4 regions of the Arthrobacter sp. zg-Y1116 genome follow, and region 4 is predicted to be linked to each of the others. Evidence: predicted binding sites of a transcription regulator. Region 4 holds the regulator's gene; each other region holds the start of a gene.
What was found. Region 4 encodes LexA, which represses DNA repair genes until DNA is damaged. Its sites were predicted from a motif close to TCGAACANNTGTTCGA; they were not measured.
Positions count from the first base shown of each region.

Region 1 (7,925 bases), on a different contig from region 4:
AGCCGGTGCTGTACTTGCGTTCGCGGCCGAAGCGGTTCCGGTACTGGACCACGACCTTGTGGTCCTTGCCGTGGAGCACTGCCTCGCGTGCCTTGGCCGGCAGCTTCTTCCAGGGGGTGTCCATGGAGAAGCCCATGTCCTTGGCCAGGCCGTCGAGCAGCCGGTTCCAGTACTCGGTGGTGGCGGTGCCCAGGGACCACGGGGCGATGGCGCCCTCGGCCAGGGACTTGGAGGGGTCCGGAATGATCAGGTCCTCATCGACTTCCAGCCGGGAGCCGATGCCGGTGCAGACCGGGCAGGCTCCGAACGGGTTGTTGAAGGAGAAGGACCGCGGTTCGATTTCGTCGATGGCCAGCGGGTGCTCGTTCGGGCAGGCCAGGTTCTCGGAGAAGGTGCGGGTGCGTCCGCTGCTGTCCTCGGGGAGGTCGACGAAGTCCACCACCACCCGGCCGTCGGCCAGGCCGAGTCCGGTTTCCACCGAGTCCGTGAGCCGCTGCCGGATACCGTCCTTGGCCACCAGGCGGTCCACGACCACTTCGATGTTGTGCTTGTACTGCTTGCCAAGCTTCGGCGGATCGGACAGCTGGACCTGCTTGCCGTCCACCCGGGCACGGGAGTAGCCCTTGGCGGCGAGTTCCTTGAACAGGTCGACGAATTCGCCCTTCCGGCCGCGGACCACCGGGGCAAGGATCTGGAAGCGGGTTCCCTCTTCCAGTTCGAGGAGCTGGTCCACGATCTGCTGCGGGGTCTGCCGGCTGACGGGCTCGCCGCAGACGGGGCAGAAGGGGCGGCCCACACGGGCCCAGAGCAGGCGCATGTAGTCGTGGATCTCGGTGATGGTTCCCACCGTGGACCGCGGGTTCTTGCTGGTGGACTTCTGGTCGATCGAGACGGCGGGCGAAAGCCCCTCGATGAAGTCGACGTCGGGCTTGTCCACCTGGCCGAGGAACATGCGCGCGTAGGCGGACAGGGACTCGACGTAGCGCCGCTGTCCCTCCGCGAAGATCGTGTCGAACGCCAGGGAGGATTTGCCCGAGCCGGACAGGCCGGTGAACACGATCATGGCGTCCCGCGGCAGGTCCAGGTCAACGTTGCGGAGGTTGTGCTCGCGCGCACCTTTCACTACCAGGCGGGAAAGGTCATTGGCTTTATGCGGCACGAACGTGGTGTCAGCCGTCGGAAGAGTCGATTTAGGCACGTTTTCCACTGTAGTTCAAACGCCGATTCGAAGAAGTATTCGACCCCCCGGGTTTCGCCGCGGGCGAAGCGGAACCGGTGCGGGGCTCCCTGGCTGCATGGCCTTGGAGCGATCCGAAACCCCGCAAACCGGAGGCTACGTGGCCGTTTAGCCCAGCGCCGCCCGCAGGAGGGACACGGCGTCGTCATCCGAGACGCCGTTGGCCCGCACCGCCGCGGCATAGGCGGCGGCAGCTTCGGCCACCCGGCCGCGGCCGGTGTCGCCGCCCGCCGCGACAACGGTGCCGGCGCGGGACCGCGTGGTGACGACCTGCGCCTGCTCCAGCTCGCGGTAGGCCTTCGCCACCGTGTTGACGGCCAGTCCGAGGTGTCCGGCCAGGGCACGCACCGGTGGAAGCCGGGTTCCGATGGCGAGGCGCCCCTCATTCACGGCGTCCAGGATCTGCAGGCGCAGCTGTTCGTAGGGCGGGACCGAGCTGGAAGCGTCAATCCGGACCCCTGCCAGCACACCGGCGTCGTTGCCGGCGGAGGTCGGTGCGGTTACGGGGGTTGTGTCAGGCGTCATGGTGCAATGCTAGTGCCCGGCCGGATCGGCAGGCGCCGGCATGTCGTCCTCCGCCCCTGCATCCTGTGCCGGCTCGGCGAACTGTGAACGGTAGAGCTCGGTATAGAACCCCTCGGCCTCCAGCAGCGCAGCATGGGTTCCCTGCTCCACGATCTGCCCGTCCCGCACCACCAGGATGATGTCCGCGTCCCGGATGGTGGACAGGCGATGGGCAATCACGAAGCTAGTGCGGTCCTGCCGCAGGGCGTTCATCGCCAGCCGGATGGCGATTTCGGTGCGGGTGTCCACGGAACTGGTGGCCTCGTCCAGCACCAGGATGGACGGGTTTGAAAGCCAGGCCCGGGCGATTGTCAGCAACTGCCGCTGGCCCTGGCTCAGCGCCCCGCCGTCGTACCCGAGCACGGTGTCGTAGCCCTCCGGCAGGGACCGGACGAAGTGATCCACATGGGTGGCCTGCGCCGCCTCAACGATCTGCTCCTCGGTTGCATCGGGTGCGCCGTAGGCCAGGTTCTCCCGCACCGTGCCCTCGAACAGCCAGGCGTCCTGGAGCACCATGCCGATGTGGCCGCGCAGTTCCTCGCGGCGGAGCCGGGCAATGTCGATGCCGTCGATGGTGATGCGGCCCGCGTCCACCTCGTAGAAACGCATCAGCAGGTTGACCAGGGTGGTCTTGCCGGCACCGGTGGGACCCACGATGGCCACGGTCTGCCCGGGCTCCGCGGTGAAGGACAGGTTCCGGATCAACGGCGCATCGGGGCTGTAGCTGAAGGAGACATCCTCGAAGGCCACCCGCCCCCGCACCGCCTTCAGGTGCTCGGGCCGGGAGGGGTCCGGCTGCTGTTCCTTCGCGTCAAGGAGGGCGAACACCCGTTCGGCGGACGCGACGCCGGACTGGAGCATGTTGATCAGCCCGCCAAGCTGTCCCAGCGGCTGGCTGAACTGGCGGCTGTACTGCACAAAGGCCTGCACGCCGCCGATGGACAGCTGCCCGTTGGCGACCTGCAGTCCGCCGACCACCGCCACGGCCACGTAATTCAGGTTCGAGATGAACGTCATGGCCGGCATGATGATGCCCGAGACGAACTGGGCCCGGAAGGCGGAGCGGTACAAGCGGTTGTTGGCGGGGGCGAAGCCTTCGATGATCCGCTCCTGCTGGCCGAAGGCCTTCACCACGTCCTGCCCGGTGAACATTTCCTCGATATAGCCGTTTACCTCGCCGGTGGACTTCCACTGGGTCTTGAACTCTGCCTGCGAGCGCCGGGCAATGAGGACGGTGACCAGTGCAGAGACGGGCACGGTAATCACGGCGATCAGCGCCAGCAGCGGGGAGATGGAAACCATCATTGCCAGCACGCCCACGATGGTCAGGACCGAGGTGATGATCTGGGTCAGGCTCTGGGAGAGGGTCTGGGCCAGGTTGTCGATGTCGTTGGTGACCCGGCTGAGGACGTCTCCCCGCGATTGCTGCTGGAAGTGGGACATGGGCAGCCGGAACAGTTTGCCGTCGACGTCGCGGCGCAGCCGGTACATGGCGTTCTGCACAATGCGGGCGGTCACCCGTGCCTGGAACCAGCCGAACGCGAAGGCGGCCAGGTAGATGCCCAGCACGCCGAGCAGGATCCCTGCCAGTCTGCCGAAGTCCAGTCCCTGCCCCGGGACCACGTCCATTGCCGCGAGCATGTCCGCCAGTTCCCGCTCCCCCGAGTCCCGCAGTGCCTGGACCTGGGCGTCCTTGGACACCCCCGCGGGCAGGCCCTGGCCGATGAAGCCGTCGAAGATGACGTTGGTGGCCTCCCCGAGGATCCGTGGCGCGCTGACGGCGAGCGCCACGGAGACGACGGCGGCAACCAGTACCGCCGCTACCCGTACCCGGTCCGGTGCCATCAGCACCAGGATCCGACGGACACTGGAGGCGAAGTTCTCCGGCTTGGCCGTTGCGGCGGCTCCCGGGCGTCCCCGTACCCCCGGCGTACTCATGCCACTTCCTCCGCGGTGAGCTGCGAAGCAACGATTTCCCGGTAGGTGTCCGAGGATTCCATCAGCTCTGCATGGGTTCCCTGACCTACGATCCGGCCTTCTTCCAGCACCAGGATCTTCGCGGCGTCGGTAATGGTGTTCACCCGCTGTGCCACGACAACTACGGTGGCATCCCGGGTCTGCGGCTTGAGTGCCGCCCGGAGCCGGGCATCCGTGGCGAAGTCGAGGGCGGAGAAGCTGTCGTCAAAGAGGTAGATGGACGGCCGAACCACCAGGGCCCGGGCAATCGCGAGGCGTTGCCGCTGTCCCCCGGAGAAGTTGGCTCCGCCCTGTTCCACCTGGTGGTCCAGTCCTCCCTCGGCTGTCCGCACGAAATCTGCCGCCTGGGCGGTCTCCAGGGCTTCCCAGAGTTCGGCGTCGGTGGCGTCCGGCCGGCCGAAGCGCAGGTTCGAGGCGATGGTTCCGCTGAAGAGGTAGGCCCGCTGGGGAACCAGCCCGATACCGCGGCGCAGCGAGGAGAGGGTGACCCCGGCAATGTCCTGCCCGTCGACGGCGATGCTGCCGGAAGTGGAGTCGAGCAGCCGCGGGACCAGGTTGAGCAGCGTGGTCTTCCCCGCCCCCGTGGAACCGATGATGGCCGTGGTCTCCCCGGGCAGGGCTTCGAAGCTGAGGTTGAACAGCACCGGGTCCTCCGCGCCCGGGTAGCTGTACCCGACGTCGGTAAAGGCGAGCCGCCCGCCGTCGTACGCCAGCGTCCCCGCCCCGGGGGCATCCGCAACGCTGGTCCGGGTATCCAGCACCTCGAAGATCCGTTCGGCGCAGACCGCTGCGCGGGGAAGCATCATGATCATGAACATGGACATCATCACCGCCATCAGGATCTGCATGATGTAGGCAATGAACGCCGTAAGCGCACCGATCTGCATCTGCCCGGCGTCAATCCGGAAGGCACCGAACCACACCACCGCGACCGTGGCGAGGTTGGCGATCAGCATGGCGGCGGGAAACAGCAGGGCCAGCAGCTGGCTCACCCGCAGCTGGGTGGAGGTGAGGTCCCTGTTCGCCCCGGCGAAGCGTTCCTGCTCGGAGTGCTCCCGGATGAACGCGCGGATGACGCTGATCCCCATGATCTGTTCCCGCAGGACCGAGTTGACCCGGTCGATCTGCCGCTGGGCCCGCCGGAACAGGGGAATCAGCCGCTTCAGCACCAGCCCGATCACCAGGAACAATGCCGGCAGGATCAACAGCAGGATGCCGGAGAGCGGTATGTCCTGGTTGAGGGCCAGCAGGACCCCGCCCACTCCCATGATGGGAGCCGAAACCATCATGGTGAAGGTCATCAGCAGGGTCATCTGCACCTGCTGCACGTCATTGGTGGTCCGGGTGATCAGCGACGGCGGCCCGAACAGGCCGACTTCCCGGGAGGAGAAGGTCTCCACGTTGGTAAACAGCGCGGCCCGGATGTTGCGGCCGGCACTCATGGCCACCCGCGACGCCAGATAAGTGGCCGCGACGGAACACAGGACCTGGCCCGCCGTGACGGCAAGCATCCACCCGCCCACCTGCATGATGACGCCCGTATCTCCGGTGACCACGCCGCGGTCAATGATGTCCGCGTTGAGGGTAGGGAGGTACAGCGTGGCGACGGTCTGCAGCAGCTGCAGGAGAACGACGGCGGCCACCGCGCCTTTATAGGGGGCCAGGTTTTCCCGGACCAGCCTCAGAAGCATCCTTGCAACGTACGCCCGTCCGCGAGCGCAGACAATACCCGGGTAAGACTGCTGCCCCCGGGGCCGGGACAGGGCCGGATCGCTAGACTGGCGGGATGGAGGATCTGGAGAACATCACTATCCGCAGCGTGTCCGTCAGCGAGATGGACAACAACGTCTACCTGCTCACCGGTAAAGCATCCGGTGCGCAGGTACTAATCGATGCCGCCGCCGACTTCCCCGCCATCCAGCAGCTGCTGGCCGAGGGTGCGCAGGACGCAGCGGTACCGGCGAAGCTGGAACTGGTCATCACCACGCACAGCCACTGGGACCATGTCCGGGCGCTCGCCGAAACGGTGGCGGCCACCGGTGCCCGGACCGCAGCCGGCACCGCGGACATCCCCGACATTGAGGTGCCCACGCTTGTTCCCCTGGAGCACGGGGACACCGGCACGTTCCCGGACTTCGAGCTGGAGGCCATCTCGCTGCGCGGCCACACGCCCGGGTCCGTGGCGCTGCTCTACCGCGATCCGCACGGTCCGGCCCACCTGTTTACCGGGGATTCCCTCTTCCCCGGCGGGCTGGGCAACACGCAGAAGGACCCGGAACGGTTTGCCCAGCTCTACCAGGACGTATTCGAACGTGTGTTCGATTACCTGCCGGATGACACGGTGGTGCACCCGGGACACGGTGCCGGCACCACGCTGGGCGCCGAGCGTCCGCACCTGCGGGAATGGAAGGAACGCGGCTGGTAGCTGCCGCGTTCCGTACCGCCAGGGCGCGCCGCTAGCCCGCCTTCCGCCCCACCATGAACAGCCGCCGGAACGGGAAAACGGTTCCCCAGGCCTGCCGCGGATAGGCCTGGCGGAGCAGCGCCGCGTATTCGGTTTCGAACGCGGTGAAGTCCTCGGTGGACAAGGCATCGATGACCGGACGCAGGGCGGTGCCGCGCACCCACTCCAGTACCGGGTCCTCACCGGCTAGGGCCTGGGCGTAGCTGGTCTCCCAGACGTCCGCTTCGAATCCGGCCTCGGTGAAGAGGGCCAGGTAGTCCACGGGCTCGTCCACGGCGTCGGCATGCCGCAGCACCCCCTCCAGCTTCGGGGCCCAGGCGGCGCTCGCCGCCAGTTCCCGCATCAGCACATGGGAAGGTGCCGTGAAGTTGCCGGGGACCTGTACGGCCAGCCAGGCGCCGTCGTCGAGCTGCTTGGCCCAGCGGCGCAGCAGCTCCTGGTGACCGGGCACCCACTGCAGTGCGGCGTTGGACACCACCACCTCCGTGCCCGGCTCCGGTTCCCAGTCCTCGATCCGGCCCTGCACGAAGTCCAGGTTCGACGGCGCGCCCTCCAGGGCCCGGGCCGCGGCGACCATCTCCTGCGAGGAATCGACGCCGGTAACCTGCGCCTGCGGCCAACGGGCCGCGAGTGCGGCGGTGAGGACGCCCGTGCCGCAGCCCAGGTCCACCACCCGGGCCGGGGAAGAAGCCGCTACCCGGGCCGTGAGGTCGAAGAACGGGCGGTCGCGGTGCGAGGAGAACTGTGTGTACTTTTCGGGATCCCATTTCATGGCCCCGAGCCTAGCCGCCGCACCCCGCGGAAAACGGGACCGGCACGGCCCCGTTAGTCTGGTATGGACATGAAACTTCTTGAGCAACTTGCCTCCGGCCCGTCCAGCACCCGCACCATCGATCCCGACGAGACCTACACGTCCTTCCTGGAGTGGGTGGAGAGCCGGGGAATGTCGCTGTACCCGGCGCAGGACGAGGCAGTGATGGAGCTGGTGACGGGCAACAACGTCATCCTGGCCACCCCCACCGGGTCCGGCAAATCGATGGTGGCGATTGCTGCGCATTTCCATGCCATGGCGCACGATGAGCGCAGTTACTACACCGCCCCCATCAAGGCCCTGGTGTCGGAGAAGTTCTTTGCCCTGTGCGAGATCTTCGGCGCCGAGAACGTCGGCATGGTCACCGGCGACTCCTCCGTCAACAAGGACGCCCCGATCATCTGCTGCACCGCGGAGATCCTGGCCAACATCGCCCTGCGCGAAGGGGCCGACGCGGACCTGGGCACCGTCATCATGGACGAGTTCCACTTCTACTCGGACCCGCAGCGCGGCTGGGCCTGGCAGGTTCCGCTGCTGGAGCTGCCGCAGGCCCAGTTCCTGCTCATGTCCGCCACCCTGGGCGACATGACCCGGATCGCCAACGAGCTCAGCGAACTCACCAACCGGGACACCGTCACTGTCTCCTCCGTGCAGCGGCCCATCCCCCTGCACTACTACTACGTGGAGACACCGGTCCAGGAATCCCTGGAGGAGCTGCTGGCCACCAAGCAGGTGCCGGTCTACGTAGTGCACTTTTCCCAGATCGAAGCCATTGACCGGGCCCAGGCCCTGATGAGCATCAATGTCTGCACCCGCGAGGAAAAGGACCGGATTGCGGAGCTGATTGCCGGCTTCCGGTTCGCCCCCGGCTT
Region 1 is NZ_JANFLR010000002.1:465,719-473,643, reverse strand. It holds gene uvrA (excinuclease ABC subunit UvrA) at 1-1,198, opposite strand, end outside; gene NNX34_RS08925 (GntR family transcriptional regulator) at 1,346-1,762, opposite strand; gene NNX34_RS08920 (ABC transporter ATP-binding protein) at 1,772-3,739, opposite strand; gene NNX34_RS08915 (ABC transporter ATP-binding protein) at 3,736-5,469, opposite strand; gene NNX34_RS08910 (MBL fold metallo-hydrolase) at 5,565-6,203, shown strand; gene NNX34_RS08905 (trans-aconitate 2-methyltransferase) at 6,235-7,014, opposite strand; gene NNX34_RS08900 (RNA helicase) at 7,084-7,925, shown strand, end outside.
Region 1: the regulator LexA is predicted to act here: its motif matches at 1,226-1,241, upstream of uvrA (excinuclease ABC subunit UvrA).

Region 2 (7,925 bases), on a different contig from region 4:
GACACTGCGCGGCCCGCCGGCCTGGCCTTCCTCGACCTTGGTTTCCACATTGAACTGGATTCTGCGTGCACCGTACTCCCGGGCGAGGCGATACACATCGCTCAGCTCCGCAATCCGGTTGCCCTCCGCGACATCCTGCTCCGGGTAGCCCGGCAACTGCTGATAGCCGCAGTTCAGGGTCTGGAGCTGCAGGAGGCTCAGTTCCGCTACGCGGTCGCCCACGTAGGGGAACTCCGGATCCCCGGAAGTGGCAGGGGCCGTATCAGCGCACTTTGCGGCCAGGATGATGTCGTCATGCCAGACAATCACCCGGCCGTCCTCGGTCAGGTGCGTGTCCAGTTCCAGTGTGGTGACGCCCAGTTCCAATGCGTGTGCGAAGGCCGCCAGGGATTCTTCGGTTACTTCGCCGCGTCCGCCGCGGTGCGCCTGTAGGTCAAAGTCCCGTTCCGTGCCGGAGCGCATCACCGAAGCCATGACTTCGAAAATCCGGGTGTTCTCATAAACGCCCGTCAGCATCTCGGCGCCGGGTCCCATGGCGGTCAGGGGCACGTCGTCGCCCGTATGGCCGCCGGTGGTCCAATCGATCTGGAACTGCTGGTCGGAGTTGGCGACGTCGAACGGTCCTTCCTGCACCGGGCTCTCCGGGTTGGAATCATCACCCAGCGGTTCGATGGTCATACCGCCGGTCTGGTGGTCGCCCACCGTGATCAGCAGGGTATTCCCGTCCTGCTCGGCGAACTCCTTGGCCAGGGCGACGGAGTTGTCGAACTGGATGCCGGACTCAATGGTCAACGCCCCGTTATTGACATGGCTCATGGCGTCGATGCCCTCTTCCTCCACCATGAGGAAGAAGCCGTTGTCATCCTGGTTGTTATTCAGGACGTCAATGGCTTTCCGGGTCATTTCGGTCAGCGGAACCGTGGGCTCGTAAGCCTCTTCGACGTCGTCGCCGTACTGGAACATCTCCTCGTTGGCGAAGAGCCCAAGGAGCATGTCGCCCTCTGCCGCCTGCAGGCCGGGCAAATCCCAGACGTATTCATACCCCAGGTCCTGGGCCTCTTCCACCAGGTTGCCCTCGGTGCCGGCGCTTTCCTCGGAATCATCCTCTGCGGGATTGTCTGGGTACCTGCCCGGGTTGCCTGCCGGGTACCAGTAATCCTCACCGCCGCCCAGGATCACCTCCGGGTGGGAACTGCGCAGGAACTGGGCAGCGATGGCGCTCTGCTCATCCCGGTCCAAAACGTGCGAGCCGAAAGCGGCCGGGGTGGCATCCGTAACCTGGGCGGTGGTGACCAGCCCGGAGGACTTTCCGAGCCGTTCGGCGATTTCCAGTGCCGAGGTCACGGGCTGCTGCTCCAGGTCCACTCCGATGGCGCCGTTGTAGGTTTTCACCCCGGTGGCCATGGAGGTGGCAGCGGCGGCCGAGTCGGTGATGAAGGTACCGGGATCCGCGGAGTTGGTGTGGACCCGGCCCACCTCGGGCAGCGAATCCATGGCCAGTTCCCCGGTCAGCCCTACCGACGCGAGCCGGATGGCGTCGCGTTGCGCCGTCCCCATCCCATCGCCGACCATCAGGATTACGTTGACGGCGTCGTCGTTACCGTGTCCGCCGTCGTCGTCTGTCGGCGTCGGGGTCGGGGATGGTGTCCCCGTATGGGTCGGTGACGGTGTTCCGGTGGGGGTCGGGGTGGAGGTAGGAGTCGGACTTGTGGTGGGAGTGGGTGTGGAAGTCTTTGTGGGCCCGGGGGAGCCGGTGGGATGGCCGTTCCCGCCGCCTATGCCCGGAAGCCCGGTACCTACGCCGCATCCTGCCAGGACGCAGATACTCAATATCGCCGTCGATAGTGTTTTAGCCGTCTTCTTCATGTGGTTTCCCCTGCGAGTGCCTAGCGATGGTTCCCCCTGACGCGTGCCAGACTTCGTGCGCGCCGAGGGAGAGTCAACCGCAGGAACCAATAAAGGTTCCGGGCCGCCGGGGTTACTCGAAGGGTGTCGGATCTCCGGTTCCGCGCCGCACGATTTCGGGCGAGTCACCGGAGAAATCGATGACTGTTGTGGGCTCCGGGCCGCAGAACCCGGAATCGATGACGGCGTCCACCTGGTGGTCCAGGCGTTCCTTGATTTCCCAGCCCTGGGTCATGGGATCCTCGTCGCCGGGCAGCAGCAGTGTGCTGGAGAGCAGCGGTTCGCCGAGGCCCTCCAGGATCGACTGCACCACCGTGTTGTCCGGGATGCGCACGCCGACGGTCCGCTTCTTGGGCTGGAGCAGCCACTTGGGCACTTCTTTGACCGCCGGCAGGATGAAGGTGTAGCTTCCGGGGGTGGCGGCCTTGATGCTGCGGAACACCGAGTTGTCCAGCTGCACAAACTGGCCCAGCTGCGCGAAGTTGCGGCAAACCAGGGTGAAGTGGTGCTTATCGTCCAGCTGGCGGATCTGCCGGATGCGTTCCAGCCCCTCACGGTTGCCCAGCTGCACTCCCAGTGCATAGCAGGAGTCGGTGGGGTAGGCGATCAACCCGCCGGATTCGAGCAGATTCACAATCTGGCCGATGGCCCTGGGCTGCGGGTTTTCCGGGTGTACGTCAAAGTATCTGGCCATCTCCCCAGCCTACCGGTGGCCGTCGCCGACGTGGACTGGCAGGGTCCGAGAGCCGGCGAGCGCTGGGGAGATTCCGCGAGCGCCGGGAGACCCGGCTGTGCCCCCAGCTATGCCGCATGCTATGCCGCCTGGATCAGGTCCACCACTATCCTCTCGACCGCAGACAGGCCGTCCTCAATAGGAGTACCTGCCAACGGTGGCGCAGTGGAGCGGTATGTGTGTCCGGTTGGGGTGGAGGTTTCCACGGTATGGGCGAGTATCGGGGGTAAGCCTTCCATGCCTCCGCCCGCCGCGCCTGTTGAGGCAGCTGAGCCGGGAGGTTTGCTTGCCTTTGCGGACCACCCCGGCGCTTCCTTAGCGTGGTTGCACGCTTCGCAGAGTCCCTGTCCGTTCCCGACGCTGGTGGGACCTCCGTCGCTGTGCCGCCGGACATGGTCGAACTCCCGGATTGGAGCACCGCACCACGGTATCCGGCAGGTAGAGTCCCGTGCGGCGATGAACCGGGCCAAGGAGGTCGGGAACAAACGTGCGCGAGAATCCATAGCGATCAGCTCGCCGGTTGCCGGAGCCATGTACAGCCTGCGGATGAAGGTCTGGACATCCCTGGCTGGTCTGTCGCTCCGATCCTGGCGACGTCCCCTGCTCGCGTTCTCCTTAGCCACGCCCCGGTTGCGGACCAGATCCCTGGCCCACTGCGCCGGAACGGGGCCATAGCCGGGGACGAATGCCGGCTCTGACTCTCCGGCAAGCAGTGTCCGGTCCGTCATTACCAGCTGGACCTCCACCTTCATGGAGTCCGCCTGTGCCTGACCGGTGATTCTGCCTACCAGCGTGTCCGCCATGATCTGGCCGCGGGTACGCCCGTCCCCGGCCGCCGTCAGCCGGTCAGCCTCGCGAACCAGGGCCGCATACACGCCTACCCCCTGGGCGACCGGCAGAAGTCCCGTCAGGTACGTCATGGTGTCCGGCGCGGGACGGCAGGAAACGAAACGTTCGGATGCAGCCTTGGCAGCCCGGTTCACGGCAGCCTGTGGATCCAGCCGGTAAGAAGCTGCCCTGGCGCGGGAAATGAGCTGCCGATCTCCCAGGGATTCCAGCAGCTCCGGATCTCCGGCCACTTCCGCATCCACCCGCTGCCGGTCTTCTCTGCTCAGGCACGCGGTTTCACGCACCAGCAGTGTGGCCCGCCATTCGTTGATCTTTCCGTGGCTCAGAGCGTAGAGGGTGCAGGGCATGTCCTGGGTCAGGGCCTTGGCGAACCCCAGCAGGCGCCCGCCGCGGTTGGCGGATTCCCTCCGGGCCAAAGCTATCTGCGAGGCCACGCCCCAACCCTGCTTGTCACGGGATACTCCCTCCACCGCCTGCTTCCTCCGCTGTGAGGCATCAAACGCCGCGGCGGCCCGGGCCTGCGCTGCCGACGCGGCTGCCTTCAGCTCTTCCAAGGCTCGAATCCGGTCGATTAGCTCTGGGTCCGGCTGAGGGGCATACTCAGCGTCGCCCTCCTCACTCAAGACGCCTACCCATGCGTTCACCAACGCTCTACTGGCGTGGGAAGGGTCAGCAGATAAGTGGTGTCCATCCGGACGATATTCGAACATGTGTTCGAGTTTATCGGCGGTAAGCGGCACCGAGAAGGAACGAAATACCTGACCTGGTACCTGTCTTTCGGGCCCGAGGCCGGAGTGAATCAGGCTGATAGCTGTCTGGTCACCACCGCCCTCCGCTGCCATCGGTTCCGTGAAATTCGGCAGGCATTCTGTCGAATACTTGACGTTCTCCCCGTCCAATGGGCGTCCCATTTGGAACGCGCTCGCAGACGCAGCCTCACGGCCCACCTCCGCAGCCCTGGCGTTCGCGCTCGCAGGCACACTCCCGGCACCTCCAGCGCTCGCAGGCCCCCGCAACTCCGCTCACCCCGTAACCCCCGCTTACCCCCGCAACGACCGCCGGATCCGGCGCACCGAATGCGCAGCAGTCTTCAGCCGCACACCCGAGTAGGGGATGCCGCCGCGCAGCCGCCACTGCACGGCAAGCCAGACACACACCGCACGCTCACCAGCCACAGCGGAGCGCACAGGGGCGACGCCGGACCCCAGACTCGGCGGCCGCCGTCGCGCCGTCGCCCGTATTCCGCTGCTGCCGTGACGGAAGCGGCCAATGCCGCCAGGTGCAGGGGCCTCCGGGCACTCCAGCACAGGACCGGGAATAAGGACAATTCGGCAGCGAGCCGCAGGGGCTGGGCCAAATCGTCATAGGCCTGCCGCACCCGTTGCCGGAAGAAGTGCGCTGTGGAGGACGGGAGCCGCGCGACAAACAGGTCATCGGCACGCATCTGGGCACCCCCGGCTGCCCGGACGGTGCGCAACAATTCGAGATTCTCGAACAACACGTCCCCGCTGTAGCCGCCCGCCTGCCGAAGGATTGCGGTCCGCACCGCGAGCGTTCCCGGGTAGTCGGCACCGAACGCACGGTTCAGGAGGATGCGGCCGGTATCCCAGCGGGCGTGCCAAGGCAGGGGAGAGGGTGAGGAAAAGTAGTTTTGTGGACGGACGACGTCGACCTCCTCCAGCAGTGCGCAGATCCGTTCCAGCTGCTCCGGCGTGTAGCGGACGTCGTCGTCGGCAATGATGAGCTGCTGCGCCTCGGCCAGGTCGACGCCGGTGAGGACACCGTCGACTTTGCCGTTCCCGCACTCGGGGTGCCTGGGTCGGCAGTGGAACACGCCGGCAGGGAAGGCCTGCTCGTGCCGCGCGTACAGCTCGTCGCCGGAGCCGTCGACCACCAGGACCCGCAGGTGCGTGCTGAGCAGTTCCAGGTATTCCACCAGCTCATCCAGGCCGGTGTCCTCGGCCCACTTCAACGGAAGCAGGTATTCGGCGTCCAGCCGGGGGCGGCGGTGTTGCATGCCCGAAAGATATCCATGCCCCTTAGTGATAAGCAACCTTAGTAAAACCCGCGTGTCCGCACGCCCCGGCCTGCCGGCGGGACGTAGAGTGGTCGGATGTTCGTGCTCATTGGATTCAAGACCGTGCTCTCCTCACTCTTTTCGCGGCCGGCCACCTGCCAGTACTGCGGTGTCTACGGAGAGCAGTATGTGGAAGAGCGCGCCAACCGACTGACGCTCTTCTTCATCCCCGTCTTCACCACCAGCCGCCGCTACGCTTTTACCTGCTCCAACTGCGGCCGCAGCACCGGGATCAACAAGTCGCAGAAGAACGCCCTCCAGCGGGGCTGAACCGCTGCCGGCACGGGAAGAAAACACCCGCCGAACCCTTCCGAGACTCTCCGTGAGGGCCCGGTGTCCCCGGCGCGCCGGAAAAGTCAATAGAATGAAAGAAGCACAACAGCTGCCGGCCCTGTTCTGGCCGCACCACAGACTTCCGGAATGCCGCCGTACGGCTGCCGTTCCAACCTGCAATCCGATCCCCAACGAAAGAACCCTCATCCGTGAATAGAACACCTGCCGTCCTGAAAGCCCCCCGGGAACTTGCCAAGGGAACCATGCGTGTCATGAACCTCGGCGGCCTTGGCGAAATCGGCAGGAACATGACCGTTTTCGAATTCGACGGCAAACTGCTGATCGTCGACTGCGGCGTGCTCTTCCCCGAAGAAGAACACCCGGGCGTAAACCTGATCCTGCCGGACTTCACCGCCATCCGCGACCGCCTGCAAGACGTCGTCGCCGTGGTCCTGACGCACGGCCACGAAGACCACATCGGCGGCGTGCCGTACCTGCTGCGTGAGCGCTCGGATATCCCCATTGTCGGCTCCAAGCTGACCCTGGCGTTCATCGAGGCCAAGCTGAAGGAACACCGGATCAAGCCCAAGCTGATCCAGGTCAAGGAAGGCGACCGCCGCACCATCGGCGGCTTCGACCTTGAGTTCCTCGCCGTGAACCACTCCATCCCCGACGGCCTGGCCATTGCCATCCGCACGGCGGCCGGCATGGCGCTGCACACCGGCGACTTCAAGATGGACCAGTTCCCGCTGGACCGCCGCATCACCGACCTCACCGGCTTCGCCCGGCTGGGCGTGGAGGGCGTGGACCTGTTCCTCACCGACTCCACCAACGCCGAGGTTCCCGGCTTCATGGCCTCGGAAAAGGAACTGGCTCCGGCCATCGACACCGTGTTCCGCACCGCCCCGCGCCGGATCATCGTCTCCAGCTTCGCCAGCCATATCCACCGCATCCAGCAGGTCATTGACGCCGCCGAGCGCTACAACCGCAAGGTGTCCTTCGTGGGCCGGTCGATGATCCGCAACATGACCATTGCCGAGGAACTGGGCTACCTGAAGATCCCCAAGGGCATCCTGGTGGACTTCAAGTCCCTGCAGCGCACCGATGACCACAAGGTGGTGCTGATCTGCACCGGTTCACAGGGTGAGCCGATGGCTGCGCTGTCCCGCATGGCCAACAAGGACCACCAGATCCGGATCCACGAGGGCGACACCGTGCTGATGGCCAGCTCGCTGATCCCGGGTAACGAGAACGCCATCTACGGCATCATCAACAACCTGACCAAGATCGGCGCCAACGTGGTGCACAAGGGCAATGCCAAGGTGCACGTCTCCGGCCACGCCAGCGCCGGCGAACTCGCCTACTGCTACAACATCGTCAAGCCGCGCAACGTGATGCCGGTGCACGGCGAATGGCGCCACCTCAAAGCTAACGGAGCCATCGCAGAGGCCACCGGAATGGATCCCCGGGACGTCGTCATCGCCGAGAACGGCATGACCGTGGACCTGCGCCGCGGCCGCGCCACGATCTCCGGCAAGCACCAGGTGGACCTGGTCTTCGTGGACGGCGACAGCGTTGGCCACACCACTGAGGAAACGCTGAAGGAACGCATGCAGCTGGCCGAGGAAGGTGCCGTGACGGTGCTGGCCCTGGTCGACGCCGACACGGGCACCATTGCCGAGCCGGCTGAGTTCTTCACCAAGGGTTTCACCATCAAGTCCGAGGACCTGCCCAAGGCCGAGGATGCCGTGGAAAAGGCCCTGGCCAACGCCGGTAACCGCCGCGGCGCGAAGGGCGAGGACCTCGAAGACATCATCGAGCGCGCCGTCGCCAACTGGATGCGCCGCTTCTACAACCGCACCCCGGCCATCACCTCGATTGTCGTCGACGCCTAAAGCACCGTTGCTGTGAGGCCTTAGCCAACACGCTTTAGCCAACACAAAGAAGGAGGGGCCGTAAGTCGCATCAGCGGCTTGCGGCCCCTCCTTTTGCACTCCCGGAAGTGCGGGTTTGCTGTGATCTTGTTCTCGCGGGGGTTCCGGGCCGGTCCCGCTGCCGGTTGCCCGCAGCGTGGACCGGCAGCGGCCC
Region 2 is NZ_JANFLR010000002.1:372,694-380,618, forward strand. It holds gene NNX34_RS08520 (alkaline phosphatase) at 1-1,866, opposite strand, end outside; gene NNX34_RS08525 (L-threonylcarbamoyladenylate synthase) at 1,979-2,599, opposite strand; gene NNX34_RS08530 (HNH endonuclease signature motif containing protein) at 2,719-4,041, opposite strand; gene NNX34_RS08535 (glycosyltransferase family 2 protein) at 4,578-5,504, opposite strand; gene NNX34_RS08540 (zinc-ribbon domain-containing protein) at 5,601-5,834, shown strand; gene NNX34_RS08545 (ribonuclease J) at 6,101-7,732, shown strand.
Region 2: the regulator LexA is predicted to act here: its motif matches at 4,190-4,205, upstream of NNX34_RS08530 (HNH endonuclease signature motif containing protein).

Region 3 (7,925 bases), 150 kb from region 4:
CTGGCGGATGGAGCCGCCGGTGTCGGTGCCCAGTGCCAGCGGTGCTTCGAAAGCGGCGACGGCGGCAGCGGACCCGCCGCCGGAGCCGCCGGGGATGCGGTCCAGGTCCCACGGGTTGCGGGTGGGGCCGTAGGCGGAGTGTTCCGTGGAGGAGCCCATGGCGAACTCGTCCAGGTTCGTCTTGCCGAGCATCGGCATGCGCGCGGCACGGATCTTCGAGATCACCGTGGCGTCGTAGGGGCTCATCCAGCCCTCGAGCATCTTGGAGCCTGCCGTGGTGGGCTGGCCCTTGGTGACGATCAGGTCCTTGATGGCGATGGGGACGCCGGCCAGTTCGTGCAGTTCCTCGCCGGCGGCGCGGGCCCTGTCGACGTCGGCGGCAACCTGCAGCGCCTCATCGGTGTTGACGTGCAGGAAGGCGTTGATGGCGCCGTCCACCTCCGCGATGCGGTCCAGGTGGGCCTGTGTGACCTCGACGGCGGACACTTCGCCGGAAGCCAGCTTGGCGGCCAGCTGTGCGGCGCTTGATGTAATCAGTTCACTCATGGAAGCTTTTACTCCTCATCCAGGATGGCAGGGACCTTGAAGCGGCCGGCGGCGTTGTCCGGGGCGCCGGACAGTGCTTCTTCATTGGTCAGCGTCTGCCCCACAACGTCTTCACGGAAGACATTGACCAGCGGGATGGGGTGGGAGGTTGCCGGGATGTCCTCGCCGGCAACTTCGCTTACGGATTTGATCGAATCCACGATGACATCGAGTTCGCCGGCCATCTTGTCCAGCTCGTCGTTGGTCATCTCAATGTGGGCCAGCCGCGCCAGATGCGCCACAGCCTCACGATTGATCTCAGACATGAGTCTCCCATGCGTCTTTTAGGAACGTTTTTCGGCTTTACGCCGGTATCCGTTCCAGTCTACGGCGTTTCGGGGCAGGGCATGGAGGCCGCCGCCACACCCTGCCGGCGCGCTGCAACACGCTGCCGACGCGCAAAAGCCGTCCCGCCGCCGTCGGGCACCGGGACGGCCGGGGCCGCGTACTGATTGAGGGCTAAACGGCCTTGCGGAACACCCAGAGAATGTAGTCTTCGCCGGGAACGGTCCAGTCCCGTTCCGGAACGCGTTCAAACCCGCAGGACAGGTAGAGGGCGTGGGCGTTCAGCATGGTGGTCATGCTGGTGAGGCTGACGGCCTCGATACCGTCCTTGTTCCGGGCGTAATCGACAATGGCGTTAACCATCGCGCGGCCCACTCCCCCGCGCTGGAGGGTCGGATCCACGGCGAGCATCCGGAATTCCAGTTCGCCTTCAATGGCGATGTCCGTGTAGGGCTGGCCCGCGTAGGTGATTGCGGCGGAGGCAGCCACCTTGCCGTCGAGCTCTGCTACCCACAGCTCGGTGTGCTTGGCGCGGTCCTCGACGTTTTCCAGTTCCTTGACGTAGGGGTTGTCAGCCTCGATGTGATTGCCGTGCAGGTAAGCCTCACGGGTAATCCGGCGGATGTCGTCAAAGTCAGCCTCGGTGGCAAGCCGGATGGTGATGCTCATGCGTGGTACGAGTCCTTAAGGTGTTGGTTGAAGTGCACGTAGATTCTATCCCCGCCCCGCCGCGTTTCCGGACGGCGGTGAGGCGGCGCACACGGTTCAACCGCACCGTCGCCGGTGCGCTTACCGCCGGCGGGCTGAAGCGCACTCCACGCAGAAGCGGGTTTCGGGACGGATTTCGAGCCGGGCCGTCGGGATCGCCGTCCCGCAGCGTTCGCAGATGCCGTAGCTATCGGTGTTCAGGCGTTCCCGTGCCTCCATCAGTTCAAGGAGCGATGTTTCCGCTGCGGCCAGGAGTGCCACCTCGTTGGCCCGCTCTACGGAAACCGTAGTTCCTTCGGGATCGTGTTCGTCGTCTGCCGGAATGTCCTTGGCGGCCAGGGTGACTTCCCGGATCACGGCCGTTAATGTGCTGATCTGCTCACGGGTGTGTTCCATCCGCTCGTCGATCAGGCGGGCGAAGTAGGCCGCGTCCAGCTCCGGCGGGGTCTGCGGGGTCTGCGGGGTGGGAGTCTGCAGCGCGACCGCTGCCGGCTCGGGCGTTCCGCGGATGGTTTTGCGCGGGGCCGTGGGTGCTTTCTTAGGCATGCGTTTTCCTCCTGTGAGTCTGTGCTGCACGGGATGCATCGGGATAAATTATCCGACGCCGGAGCGCGGAAAAGTGCCCCCGAGGACGGTCCTTTCCTCAGGGCTTAATCCCGGTAGGATTCGGGTCAACTGTCCGAAATCCGGGGGAATGATGGTTGACACGTTCTACAACGAGCCGCGGTTGGCGGCTCTCTATGACGAAGACAATGCCGGGCAATGGGACACCGACTTTTATGCCGGCCTTATCGGCGATAAGCCGCTCCGCATCGCCGACGTCGGATGCGGCACCGGCAGTTTCGCCGTGCGTCTGGCGCTGGCGGGCCACACGTTGACCGGCGTCGATCCGGCCTCCGGCATGCTGGAGGTGGCGCGGTCTCGCGAGGGCGGCGAGAGGGTCACCTGGTTGCAGGGCACCGCCGTGGATCTGCCGCAGGGTCCGTTTGATGCTGCCCTGATGACCGGGCATGCGTTTCAGTGCCTCCTGACGGAGGCCGCCATCCTCGAAACGCTGACGGCCGTTCGGTCCCGGCTCGTGCCCGGTGGCACCTTCTATTTCGAGACCCGGAATCCTGCGGCGAAGGCCTGGCTGGAGTGGGACAGCGGCAATGCTGGCCCGTCGGTCCAGGAATCTTCGGCGGGAACGCTGGAGGTGGAGTGGGAGCTGATCTCGGTGGAAGACCAGCCCGACGGCGCGTTGGTCACGTTCGAGGACCGCACCGTCTTCCGGTCCGACGGCGAGCGGTTCATCAGCCGCAGCACCCTGAAGTTTGTGCGGGCAGAGGTGCTGAAGGACCTGCTGGACCGGGCCGGTTTCAGCTCCGTGGACTGGTACGGGGATTGGGAGGGCGGGCCGTTCAGGGAAGCGTCCAGCCGGGAGATCATTGTGGCTGCCCGGCGGTAGCTCGGGACGCGGCCGCGGCCGGCTGAACCCGACTCAGAATGGCGGCACCTGTTCCAATCGGGAATCGTCCTGCGTTGAATCCTTCGGCCTGGAATCCGTCGGCCTGAACTCCTCCTGCCGGGGATCCGTACTCCGATTTACTGCCGGACCTGGCAGGTCCAGTTCCAAAAAGGGCTCGGTCCGATAAACCCGGCCGGTTGGCGAGGTCCACTCGATCACTCCGGGGGTGGGTTGGCACGCTTTCCAGTAACCGAGGGTCTTGAACCGGTGGTGCCGGCGGCAGAGGTGCTCCAGGTTCGCGTGGTCGGTAGGACCGCCCTTCGCCCAGTCGATGGTGTGGTCGACGTCCGAGTTCGCGGTGCTGACCCGGCACCCGGGAAACCGGCAGGTTCCGTCCCTTGCGCGGAGCCAGCGGCGGAGCCCGGCCGGAACCTTTCTGCGCCGTCCTACGCCCAGGATCTCTCCGGTCTGCGAGTCCTGGGCCAGTCCGGTCCAACCGACGGCGTTGCGGGCCAGCCTGCGTGCCGCTTCGGCGCTAATGGGCCCGTACCCGTGCAGCTCGGCGGGCTGGTCGTCCGCGCCGAAGAGGGTCTCCGCGTTGATCAGGACCATGATTTCCGCCCGAGGGACGATTCCATCGTCCGGTCCGGTGTGGCGATTCGGAGCGCTTTCCGAGCCGCCTCCAGAGCCGGTTTCGGCCTCATCCGGGGTTCCGGCCTCGTCTGTGGTCGCAGTAAAGAGTCCCCGGCTGCTGCCAATCAGCAGCTGCGCCAGAATATCCGCACGCAGCTGATCCGTGGTCCGGGAATCCCCGACTACCTGTTCACCCCGCGCCGCAGTACTGAGAGCAGTGTAAATCTGCTGCGCTTCCGCTGCCCGCAGATGGGCGGAGAGGCAGGACATGCCGTCCTCTTCCCGGTCCAGGGTGACCTTGCGCTGTTCGAACGCGGTCAGGTGCCGTTTGTTGATGGTCTGCGGATAGCGGTTCTCCCGCAGCCGGCGGGCCTTGGCGGAGAACTGGGAGCGCGTCTGGCCCTCGGCTGCTGCCAGCAGATCGGCCTCAAATTCCGGGAGCGCCGCAGCTGGAACGTTCTGGCATTGATCCAGTACCACTTGGGCATGCTGGTAGGAAAAGCGTCCCTCTTCGAGCCCGGTCAGGGTTGCCGTATGGGAAGTGCAGAGACTCGTCGCTTCACTGAGGAGCCGCTGTCCGGTGACCTGCGGAACATTCAGGACGGCCGCGCATTCGGAAGCTGCGAGGCTAAAGGCCAGCCCCGGTTCGATCCATTTGGAAGCGGCATATCTGTCGTCCCGGAAGAGCTCCCCCATCCGGTTGACCAGGCGGGCTTCCTGCGCCTGCACCCAGGACATCAAATGCGCCATCCGGGACAGGGCTTCACCCACCATCTGCTCGTCAAAGGCTTCAAGGTTCTGCAACGCCAGTGTCCCAGTGAAGCCGTCTGGGAAATCGGAGGCAGAACTATCGGCTTCGGAATCGGGGGCAGCGGGAGGTTCGTGTTCGGCTGGCTCGGCGGCGGAGGGGCCGGCATGGAGAGGGCCGGCATCAGGAACGGGATTCTCGGCTGGCTGGGTGCCTGCCTCGGCGTCGTTCTCCGGAGCGGAACTGCCGGCACTCGCGTTAGCGGTCCCGTCAGACTCGGGGGCCGCCGGTTCAGCCCGGTACACCGACAGGGTGCAGGCCCCGCGGGGCTCATCCGCTTCACCAGTGGTGCCAGCAGGCAGCTGGTTTTCACTGCCCTGCGCTTCGGTTGTCGGTTCTGCATTCCCGAGCTGATCCATACCTCAGGATTTCATCCGGCACTGACATTTCCGGGCGGAAAACAGGCCCAAAAGAGGGCTCCCGGAAACCGGAAATACCCGTCTTTCGAACGCAACTACCTACCCATAAACCAAGCCACCGGCGGCGCCCAGTTGGCACGCTCACCCCTGACGCCGTGCCGTCCGTGCACTTGGTGGCCGAGGAGGACCAGACCACCGAAGATCGCTTTGAACAAACCCGGCAAATGCAATCTACGAGAAGTTCCCCAGCGCATCCCGGAGCATCCGATGGCCTTGTGCCTCGAACTTAGGGTCGCCGACTTGGTAAGCCCAGGCAGCAGTGGAGACAGCTTCGCGCAGCAGTGTTAGGTTCCAGAGTTCGCTGTCCCTGAAGTCCGTACCGTACCCCTCGAAAAAGGCACCCTCCAGATAACTGTGAGACTTCCATTGCTGCACCGCCAAGCGACAAAGGTCGGTCACGGCCGGCCTCAAGTCGTACCGGCCGAAATCGATGATCCTCAACTCGCTGCCGTCTATGAGCCAGTTGCGAGGTTGCCAGTCACCATGGGTCGGAACGAGAACCACCGGCTTGGGCCGATAGGCTCCGAGAACGGCCTTGGCCTGTTCAACCTGGGATTTGGAAATGCGGTGCGGCTTCTCCAGCCAAGACAACGCTTTGGCAGTGGCCCGCACCTCATAGTCAACGTCAGTACGCGCAGTTTGCTCATGGAATATCCGCAAAAGATACCCGGCCTGCTGATAAGTATCCGGGCAATATTCAGCTGCGGTTCCCTCCACGAGGGATCCATCCAGATACTCCGTGACCAAGATGTTTTCGGAACGGTCCGACTGAACGAGCATTGGCGCACGGTTCTGCCGGGACCAGACGCTGACCCACGACTCGTGGGCGTCTATTTCACGGCTTATGTGGTGGTTGGAGGGCCCGGCCGCTTTGACGATGTACCTGCGCTGCCCGTCAGCTGCGTCCGCAACTTCAAGGATCGCGGTATCCAGAAGGTTCCAGGAGAGATCGGTAACGAGACTCACCCCCGGCAGCCAAGCCTCGACGAGTTCAGCCTGCCGCACGCTCAGCCGGTTCCGATGCCAAGATTCCATCCCAGCAGACTAACGTCCGGTGACCGCTAACCCAGCAGCGCTGCCCCGGCGACAGTGACGGCGTCGAGCCGCTCGGCATCGTTGGCAGGCTGCGGCGGACGCTGGACAGGCACACCGGCTTCCTCGGCAATCAGGGCACCGGCTGCATAGTCGTATTCGTTGAGGCCGCGCTCGATATAGGCGTCCAGGGAACCGTCCGCCACCATGCACAGGTCCAAGGCTGCGGACCCCAGGCGCCGCACATCGGCGAATTGCCCGGCCACCTGCGGCAGGGCCGCGTACTGCTCGGAGCGCACCGAAGCATCATAGGAGAACCCGGTGCCCAGCAGCTTTCCGACCCGCTGCGGATCGGGACCGGTGAGCTTCCGGACGCTGCCGTGCTCTGCCAGCCAGGCGCCGTGCCCGCGGGCCGCCGAATACACGCGTACCAGCGCCGGAGCGTGGACGACGCCGGCCAGCCACTCGCCGTCGTCGTTCACCGCCGCCACCGAGGTGCCGTAATAGACGATGTCGCGGATGAAGTTGGTGGTGCCGTCCAGCGGATCGATGGACCAGCGGATGCCTGAGGGATGCACCGGGACGGCCGGTTCCAGCTCCTCCCCCAGCACGACGTCGTGCGGGCGCAAGCGGGCCAGGACTTCCCGGACCGCCACCTCGGCGGCGGTGTCGAAATCCGTGACCCAGTCGCCGTCGGCACTCTTGTTCACCGCGTTGAGGCCGCCGGCAGAGCGCTGTGCCAGCACAGCGGCACCCGCTGCGGCAGCCTCGCGGGCCACTTCGAGCAGTTCCAGCGGGTCAGCTGCGTCGGGCAACGGCATCATTCGGACTCCTCGGTCGGCTCGGATTCAGGTACCGGCCCGCCCGGAACGGACCCCTCGGCCAGCAGCGTGCGGAAGCCGTCTTCGTCGATCACACGCACACCCAGCTGCTCGGCCTTGTCCAGCTTGGTGCCCGCGTTCTCCCCGGCCACCACGTAGTCGGTTTTCTTGGAGACCGAGCCGGAAGCCTTGCCGCCACGGGTCAGAATGGCTTCCTTGGCCTCGTCGCGGCTGAAGTTGGGCAGCGTGCCGGTGACGACGACGGTCAGGCCCTCCAGCGTCCGCGGCACGGATTCGTCGCGCTCGTCGGCCATCCGCACCCCTGCGGCGGCCCAGGCGTCCACGATCTCGCGGTGCCAGTCCTCGGCGAACCATTCCTTCAGCGCCGCGGCGATGGTGGGTCCGACGCCGTCGACGTGCGCCAGCTGCTCTTCCGTCGCAGCCCGGATGGCGTCCATGGAACCGAAGGCACCCGCCAGGGCGCGTGCCGCCGTCGGGCCTACGTGCCGGATGGACAGGGCCACGAGGACCCGCCACAGCGGCTGGGTCTTGGCCTTCTCCAGCTCGGTAAACAGCTTGTGCGTGGTGGCGCTGGGCACGGACGGCTTCTTGGCGGTGCCCTTGGTATAGAAGTACGGCACGAGTTCCGTGCCGTCCACAACGCCCTTCACACGCTTCGGCCGTTCGATCCGCACGTCCGCCAGGTCTTCGATCAACAGGTCGAACAGACCCGCCTCGCTGGTGAGCGGCGGGGTTTCCGGCTCGGCCGGCGAGGTGAGGGCGATGGCCGCCTCCCAGCCGAGCGCTTCGATGTCGAAGGCACCGCGGCCGGCCAGGTGGAACACCCGCTCGCGCAGCTGGGAGGGGCAGGACTTGGAGTTGGGGCAGCGGATATCCACGTCCCCTTCCTTGGCCGGCTTCAATTCCGTGCCGCAGGAGGGACAGTGGGTGGGCATCACGAAGTCGCGTTCGCTGCCGTCGCGGAGTGCGACGACGGGGCCCACGATTTCGGGGATTACGTCACCGGCCTTCCGCAGGACGACGGTGTCGCCGATCTTCACACCCTTGGCCTTCACCACGTCCTGGTTGTGCAGCGTGGCCATTTCCACCGTCGAGCCGGAGACCAGCACCGGCGTCATCATCCCGTAGGGCGTGACGCGGCCGGTGCGTCCCACGTTGACGCGGAT
Region 3 is NZ_JANFLR010000004.1:547,680-555,604, reverse strand. It holds gene gatA (Asp-tRNA(Asn)/Glu-tRNA(Gln) amidotransferase subunit GatA) at 1-546, opposite strand, end outside; gene gatC (Asp-tRNA(Asn)/Glu-tRNA(Gln) amidotransferase subunit GatC) at 555-851, opposite strand; gene NNX34_RS13925 (GNAT family N-acetyltransferase) at 1,045-1,539, opposite strand; gene NNX34_RS13920 (TraR/DksA C4-type zinc finger protein) at 1,660-2,124, opposite strand; gene NNX34_RS13915 (bifunctional 2-polyprenyl-6-hydroxyphenol methylase/3-demethylubiquinol 3-O-methyltransferase UbiG) at 2,273-3,025, shown strand; gene NNX34_RS13910 (DUF222 domain-containing protein) at 3,059-4,825, opposite strand; gene NNX34_RS13905 (phosphotransferase) at 5,057-5,920, opposite strand; gene NNX34_RS13900 (inositol monophosphatase family protein) at 5,947-6,741, opposite strand; gene ligA (NAD-dependent DNA ligase LigA) at 6,738-7,925, opposite strand, start outside.
Region 3: the regulator LexA is predicted to act here: its motif matches at 5,021-5,036, upstream of NNX34_RS13910 (DUF222 domain-containing protein).

Region 4 (7,925 bases):
GCGCCATATCGGCCTGCTTGTCCGCGGTCAGCCCGTGGTCGGATTCGGCTTCCTCCCCCAGCACGGCGATGATCGGCACGAAGACGCGGGCCGTGGCCAGGGAGGCTACGACTTCCGCTTCGCTTCCGCTCCCGGCAATCAGTTTCGCCAGGGCCGCCGCGTACCCTGCGTCGGTCTGCCCGTTGTCTGAGTCGAAGTTGTGCAGCGGGTTTCCCTCGCCGGCCAGGTCCCGTCCGGACCACGGCCGGCCCGCCGAATCGGTGGGGCCGCCGGCGCCGGCAAGGGCCGCCGCAATGTGGCCCGGTAGTTCGCGTGCTGCCATACCTAGCGTTCCGGGTGCCCGGCGACGTCGAAGGCCTGGGGCAAAGTGAACGCGCCGGCGTAGAGCGCCTTGCCAACAATGGTGCCCTCGAGCCCCAGCGGAACCAGTTCCCGGAGCGCGGCCAGGTCATCGAGGCTGGAGATGCCGCCGGAGGCGACCACCGGACGGTCGGTGCGTTTCAGTACCTCGCGGAGCAGTTCCAGGTTGGGTCCGCGCAGCGTGCCGTCCTTCGTCACATCGGTAACCACGTAGCGGGCACAGCCGGCCTCTTCCAGCCGGGCCAGGACCTCCCAGAGGTCCCCGCCTTCCTGGGTCCAGCCGCGTGCGGCGAGGGTGGTGCCGCGCACGTCAAGGCCGACGGCGATGGCCTGGCCGTAGCGGGCAATGGCGCTGGCGGTCCACCCCGGGTTCTCCAGTGCCGCGGTTCCCAGATTGACCCGGGCGGCACCGAGCTCCAGTGCCTTTTCCAGCGACTCGTCGTCCCGGATCCCGCCGGACAGTTCCACCTTGATGTCCAGGGACTTCACCACACGGCTGAGCAGGTCGAGATTCGAGCCGCGCCCGAACGCCGCGTCGAGGTCCACGAGATGGACCCATTCGGCGCCGTCGTTCTGCCAGGCCAGGGCTGCGTCCAGCGGATCGCCGTAGCTGGTCTCGCTGCCTGCCTCGCCCTGCACCAGTCGCACGGCTTGGCCGTCCGCTACGTCTACGGCGGGCAGCAGTTCAAGGACAGGGGTTTCGCTGAAGGGCATTTGGATGCTTTCGGTGGTGGGGTCAGGAGAGGTCGAGGGTCAGCAGGTACGCGCCCAGCAGGGCCATTCCGGCCAGGACCCAGAAACTGATAACGATGATTTTGGACATGCCCTGGCTGCGGAAGGAAACCGCACCTCCGATGAGCAGTCCGGCCAGGCCCATGAGGATAACGCTCCACATATCGGTGCCTAGCCCAGGGTCTTCAGCCAGTTGTTCAGCAGCGCCGCACCGGCGTCACCGGACTTTTCCGGATGGAACTGGGTGGCCGACAGGGCGCCGTTCTCCACCGCGGCGATGAACGGGCCGCCGTGGTCCGCCCAGGTCACCTGCGGCGGGCGCATGGCCGGCTGGGTGACGTCGAAGTCCCATTTCTGCACCCCGTAGCTGTGTACAAAGTAGAACCGCTCGTTCTCGATGCCCTCAAACAGTGCCGATCCTTCGGGCGGAGTCACGGTGTTCCAGCCCATGTGGGGTACGACGTCGGCGGCCAGCCGCTCGACCACGCCGGGCCATTCGCCCATCCCCTTGGTCCGGACACCGTGTTCCACGCCTTCGTCAAAGAGGACCTGCAGGCCTACGCAGATACCCAGGACCGGCCGGCCGCCGGCTACGCGGCGCCCGATCATGCGGATCGCGTCCACGTCCTTGAGGCCCTGCATTACCGCCGCGAAGGCTCCAACACCGGGCACCACCAACCCATCGGCGTTCAGCACATCGTCAGGCTTGGCGCTGAGCGTGACGTTGGCGCCGGCGTGCTCCAGGGCGCGGACAGCCGACCGGATGTTGCCGGATCCGTAGTCCAGGACAGTGACGTTGCGGGGACTCACAGTGCTCCCTTTGTGGAGGGGATGCCCTCGACGCGCGGATCGGATTCGACGGCTGCACGCAGGGCGCGGGCGAAGGCCTTGAACTGGGCCTCGACGATGTGGTGCGGATCGCGTCCGCCAAGGACCCGCATGTGAAGGCAGATCTGGGCGTGCAGGGTGATGGCTTCGAACACGTGGCGGGTCAGGGATCCGGTGAAGTGTCCGCCGATCAGGTGGTATTCCTGGCCGGCGGGTTCCCCGGAGTGCACCAGGTAGGGACGCCCGGAAATATCGACGACGGCGTTTGCCAGCGCCTCGTCCAAGGGTACCGTGGCTTCGCCGAAGCGGCGGATGCCGGCCTTGGTGCCCAGGGCAGTCTTCAGCGCCTCGCCGATGCTGATCGCGACGTCCTCGACCGTGTGGTGGACGTCGATGTGGGTGTCGCCGGTGGCCCGGACGGTGAGGTCCATCAGCGAGTGCTTGGCCAGCGCCGTCAGCATGTGGTCATAGAACGGCACCGAGGTGCTGATATCGGCGCGGCCGGTGCCGTCCAGGTCCAGCTCGACGAAGACAGACGATTCGCTGGTGGTCCGCTCAAGGCGGGCGGTGCGTCCGGTGGCGGTCTCCACAGTCATGGGGTTCCTTCACGAAGATTGGAAGCGGGGCAATAGGCAAAGCCCCGGCAGGTCATCAGTTTAGTCCCGAACGCCCCGACTCACTGAAACCGGGGTCATCCTGGGTGCCCGGCTTCCGCTCAGGCAGCGAGCAGTTCCCGCAGCCGCGTCAGGAACGCAGTGGTTTCGGCTTCGGTGCCGGCGGTGACCCTCAGGTGGCCCTCGATGCCGATGTCACGGACGAGGACCCCGGCTTCGAGCAGGCCTTCCCATACCGCCCGGGGATTCTCCATACCGCTGAACAGCACGAAATTGGCGTCCGACGGCGCCGGTTCCAGTCCGAGCGCACGCAGTTCTTTCACGATGCGGTCCCGCTGGCCCTTGATGTCTTCCACATTGGAGAGGAGCGCATCGGCGTGCGTGAGGGCAGCATTCGCCGTCGCCTGAGTGATGGCGGAGAGGTGGTAGGGCAGGCGGACCAGCCGCAGGGCGTCCGCAATCTGCGGCGCTGCGGCAAGGTAGCCGATCCGGGCCCCGGCGAGTGCGAAGGCCTTCGACATGGTCCGGGAGATAATCAGCCGCTCCCGGCCAGGGAGCAGCTGCAGCGCACTGGGGGTATCGGCGTGGGAAAACTCTGCATACGCCTCATCAACGACGACGATGGCGTTCGAAGCTTCTCCCGCTTCATAGGCGGCTTCGATCACGTCCAGTTCCAGGGCGGTACCCGTGGGATTGTTCGGGGTGCACAGGATCACGATATTGGGTGCCTGCGCCCGGATCTGCTCCGCAGCCGATTCGGGGGTCAGGGAGAAGTCCCGCTCCCGCGAGCCGGTGACGTACGCGGTGCCGGTGCCGCTGGCGAGCAGCGGGTACATGGAGTAGGTGGGCGGGAAGCTCATGGCCGTCCGCCCGGGTCCGCCGAACGCCTGCAGGATCTGCTGGAGAACCTCGTTGGAACCGTTCCCGGCCCAGATATTCTCCGCAGCCAGTCCGTGGCCGAGATATTTGGCCAGGTTTTCCCGCAGCAGGGTGAATTCGCGGTCGGGATATCGGTTCAGGCCGGCGACCACTGATTCAATCTCGGCCAGAATGGCCCGGCGCACATGCTCCGGAAGTCCGTGGGTATTTTCGTTGACGTTCAGCAGGATGGGCACATCCAGCTGAGGGGCGCCGTACGGGGTCAGGCCCCGCAGATCATCGCGCAGGGGAAGTCTGTTCAGGTTTTCCAGCTGTTCGTTCACTTCTACAGCTTAGGACGGACTGCGGTGACGTTGTATTTGAGGGACTTCCAGCACCCCTCTGTTACGGGCACGCAGGTAAGGATCACCGGAGCGCGCTGGCCGGTGGATCAGCGTGAGACCGGGATATAAATCTGGCTGCCGGCAGGGACGGTGGCGTCCGCCAGGTTGTTGAGTTCCACGATGTCGGCGACCACGGTGCGGGGATCCCGGTCCGGAGCGAACTCGGTGGCGAGCGACCACAGTGAATCCCCGGCGGATACACCCACCTGGATGGTGCGTGTCTGTTCCGGGGAGTCCCCCGAGGCCATGGCCGGTGCGGTGAAGAATCCGATGAAGGCCAGCAGTGCGGCGGCCACGATCATCAGCGGGGCGCCGACCAGGACGAGCCGGCCACGGCGAGTCAGGCGCAGCGGGACAGATGCCTGGGCGTCCGCGGTGGTGGCCATGCGGGCGGGGCCGGCCGCCCGGTCGGGGGAAGATCCGGTGATGCTCTGTGCAGTGATGCTCTGTGCAGTGAGGGGAAGTACGTGTACTGACATGTCAATACCTTTCCGGTCCGAAGAGCAGCTCCGCCGATTCCCCCGCCTCCCGTAAAAAGCACCGGGAAAACAGTGTGGCTCGAAACTGCATTCGAACATCTGGTGGGTCCGCCGAGGTGTCGGTGGACCGTTTTCTACTCAGGGTCGAACATATGTTCGAAGCTGTACTCGAACATTTCTAGCACTTATCTACGAACATTGTCGAGACTCGCTCGAATATATGTTTGAAAATATGCCTGCGCTCCCCTAGCGTTGAACCTGTTGGAAGCGGCTGGGACCAACTAACCATCCGGCACTGACAAAACGGCTTGGCGGGATAGACCACCGCATCCAACCACTGCATCGAATCAACGCACCGCAGCACCTCAGCAACGCAGCACCGCAGCACCGCAGCACCAACCAGATACACCGCTAGAACCATCCGGCCCGCATCCACGGGCCGACTGTGAAGGGAAGCCGACGTGGCCCGTGTTACCAATGGCAGCACCCCCTCCCCTGCCGCGCCCGCGCCGGCAGGACGTACCAAGGGCCTTACCGCCCGGCAGACGAAGATCCTGGAGACCATCCAGCGTTCGGTGAACGCGAACGGCTATCCCCCGTCCATGCGGGAGATCGGCGACATAGTGGGGCTGGCCAGCCTTTCCAGCGTTACGCACCAGCTGAGCCAGTTGGAGAAGCTGGGCTACATCCGCCGGGACCCCAAGCGCCCGCGCGCCATGGAGATACTGGTTCCGCTTCTGCTCCGCGATGCTCCTGTGCGCCGAGGCAAAGGCAACGCGGGCGGCGACGGGAACACCGTGGAGGCTGCTGAGGGTGCAGCAAAGGGCGGCTCCGGCGGCGGCAGCCCACGCACGCAACGTTCCGGCAGCGTCTCCGACCTCACCACCGCAATCGACACCGCGATGGTTCCGCTGGTCGGGCGGATCGCCGCAGGCGGACCCATCCTGGCCGACCAGCAGGTCGAAGAGATGGTCCCCCTTCCGCGCCAGCTCGTAGGTCACGGCGACCTGTTTATGCTTCGCGTGGCGGGCGATTCCATGGTGGATGCGGCCATCTGCGACGGTGACTGGGTGGTTGTCCGCCGCCAGCCCACCGCCGAAAACGGTGACATTGTCGCGGCCCTGCTCGAAGACGAGGCAACCGTGAAGACCTTCCGGCAGCGCAACGGACACACCTGGCTGCTGCCCCAGAACACCCGCTACGAGCCGATCCTCGGTGACGAAGCCACCATTATGGGCAAAGTCGTCTCGGTGATGCGTTCGCTCTAGGCACAAGCTGACCGTCCTGGCCGGACGTGAAAAAGGACCATGCAAAAGCAGCGCCGCCGGTACACGGCAGCGCTGTTTTTTGCTTCCCGGGATCCCCTTTCCCGGGCGGAGTTTACTTCTTCGCGCCCGCGGGTTCCGCGGCGAGCCGCTTCAGTGCCTGAAGCACCACGGAACGGTCGGTGGTGGACCAGAACGGCGGCAGGGCGGCCCGCAGGAAACTGCCGTAGCGCGCGGTTGCCAGGCGTGAGTCAAGCACAGCCACCACTCCCTTATCCCCGGAGGCGCGGATCAGCCGGCCGGCACCCTGGGCGAGCCGGACGGCTGCGTGGGTGGCCGAGACGCTCATGAAGCCGTTGCCCCCGGCCTTGGCAACCGCCCGGGTGCGGGCGGTCATCAACGGATCGTCCGGGCGCGGGAACGGAATCCGGTCAATGATGACCAGCCGGCAGGAGGCGCCGGGGACGTCCACGCCCTGCCAGAGGGACATGGTGCCGAACAGGCAGGTCTCGTCCTCGTCGGCAAACTGCTGGACCAGGGCGGACATGGTGGATTCCCCTTGGCAGAGGATCGGAAAGTCCACCCGCTTCCGCAGGGCTTCCGCGGCTTCCTCCGCTGCACGGCGGGAGGAGAAAAGCCCCAAGGCGCCGCCGCCTGAGGCCTTGATCAGCGCCTCCAGTTCATCCAGCTGCTCCGGGGAGGTGCCGCGTCCCGGTTTCGGCAGGTCCTTGGCTACGTACAGGACACCCTGCCGCGGGTAGTCGAAGGGGCTGCCGACGTCGGTCCCCGTCCACTTCGGTGCACCGGCACCCAGCAGCCCCAGGGCTCCGGCCACCGGGCCGAACTCCGCCCCGATGGCGAGGGTGGCCGAGGTCAGCACCACGGTGTGCCCGTCGAACAGGCCTTCGCGCAGCCGGCCGGCCACGGACAGCGGTGCAACGTTGATGGTGGGTGGTGCGTCTTCTTCCGGGGCGGTGTAGCCGGTGCCCGGCGAGAAGGTGCTGGCACGCGACGCCCACAGCACCTCCCCTGAATTCACTGCGTCAAGGATCCGTTCGCACAGTTCCAGGACAGCCATCAGGCGCGAGCGTGCCATCTGGCGGCCGCCGTCGACGGCGTCGGAGCCTTCGGGCTTGGAGTCGGACAGCGCCGTGCGGCAGGCTTCACGCACGGATCCCAGGACCAGCTCCTGGTCTTCGGACAGCCCCGCGGCCAGCAGGCCGGAGGGCACCGGGGCAAACACCGAGTCGAAGGCCCGGCCGGCAGCGGCAAGCGGCTCCATGGTGGCGGACGTGTGTTTGCGTGCTGCGGAGACCGCCGCGGCAATGACTGTTCCGGAGAGTTGTCCGGTAACCGCTCCGGTAACCCGGTCCTGCAGCTCGTGGGCCTCATCGATCACCACTACGTCATAGTCCGGCAGGACGGCCAGTCCCTCGAACGCACTGATGGCCAGCATCGCGTGGTTGGTGATCACCAGATCGGCGACGGCGGCCTTGGCCCGTGCCCGTTCGCTGAAACAGGCCTCCGCCACCGGGCACTTCTGCGCCCCCAGGCACTCCATGGAGGTGACGGACACCTGACGCCAGGCACGGTCGCTGACGCCGGGAAGCAACTCATCCCGGTCACCGGTTTCCGTTTCCTGCGCCCATTCCTGCAGGCGGACGACGTCGCGCCCCAGGGCGGAGGTGGGCCCGCCGGCGGGAGCGGGATGGGAGACAGCCTGCTCGTCACCAAGCAGGAACAGTGTTCCGGCTTCGTCTTCCTCGGGGAATCCGCCGCCGGTCTTGTGGACGCAGACGTAGTTGCTGCGGCCCTTGAGCAGGGCAACATCCACCTCCCGCGGAAGCTTCGGTTCCAGGGTCTTCAGCAGGCGCGGGAGGTCACGCCCGACGATCTGGGACTGCAGGGCCAACGTGGCAGTGGAGACCAGCGCGGGTTTGCTGCTTTCCAAGGCGTGCGCAATCAGCGGGACCAGGTAGGCAAGCGACTTGCCCGTACCCGTTCCCGCCTGCACCAGCAGGTGGTCGCCGGACTCGATGGCCTCGGCCACCTGCCGGGCCATCTCGTGCTGGCCGGGCCGGTTCTGCCCGCCCATGGCCGCCACCGCAGTGTCAAGCAGATCCAGGACCTGGTCCGGCCCCTGTGGCGCTTTCCTACCCATGGGTCACGAACTGCTCCAGCTCTGCTGCCAGCCCTTCACGAACCTTCACATGCAGCTGGGTACCGGCTTCGCCGTGCTCCACGGAGAGGATCTCGGCGTCTTCCTGGTGCAGGCGCGAGACGATGTCGCCGCGCTCGTAGGGCACCAGGAGTTCCAGGTCCACGCCGGGGCGCGGAATGCCCTCGGAAATCGCCTGCAGCAGCTCGGGGATGCCCTCGCCCGTG
Region 4 is NZ_JANFLR010000004.1:696,465-704,389, reverse strand. It holds gene NNX34_RS14635 (SseB family protein) at 1-322, opposite strand, end outside; gene priA (bifunctional 1-(5-phosphoribosyl)-5-((5-phosphoribosylamino)methylideneamino)imidazole-4-carboxamide isomerase/phosphoribosylanthranilate isomerase PriA) at 325-1,074, opposite strand; gene NNX34_RS14625 (hypothetical protein) at 1,097-1,255, opposite strand; gene hisH (imidazole glycerol phosphate synthase subunit HisH) at 1,264-1,902, opposite strand; gene hisB (imidazoleglycerol-phosphate dehydratase HisB) at 1,899-2,516, opposite strand; gene NNX34_RS14610 (histidinol-phosphate transaminase) at 2,636-3,736, opposite strand; gene NNX34_RS14605 (LysM peptidoglycan-binding domain-containing protein) at 3,844-4,275, opposite strand; gene lexA (transcriptional repressor LexA) at 4,737-5,543, shown strand; gene NNX34_RS14595 (ATP-dependent DNA helicase) at 5,656-7,701, opposite strand; gene hflX (GTPase HflX) at 7,694-7,925, opposite strand, start outside.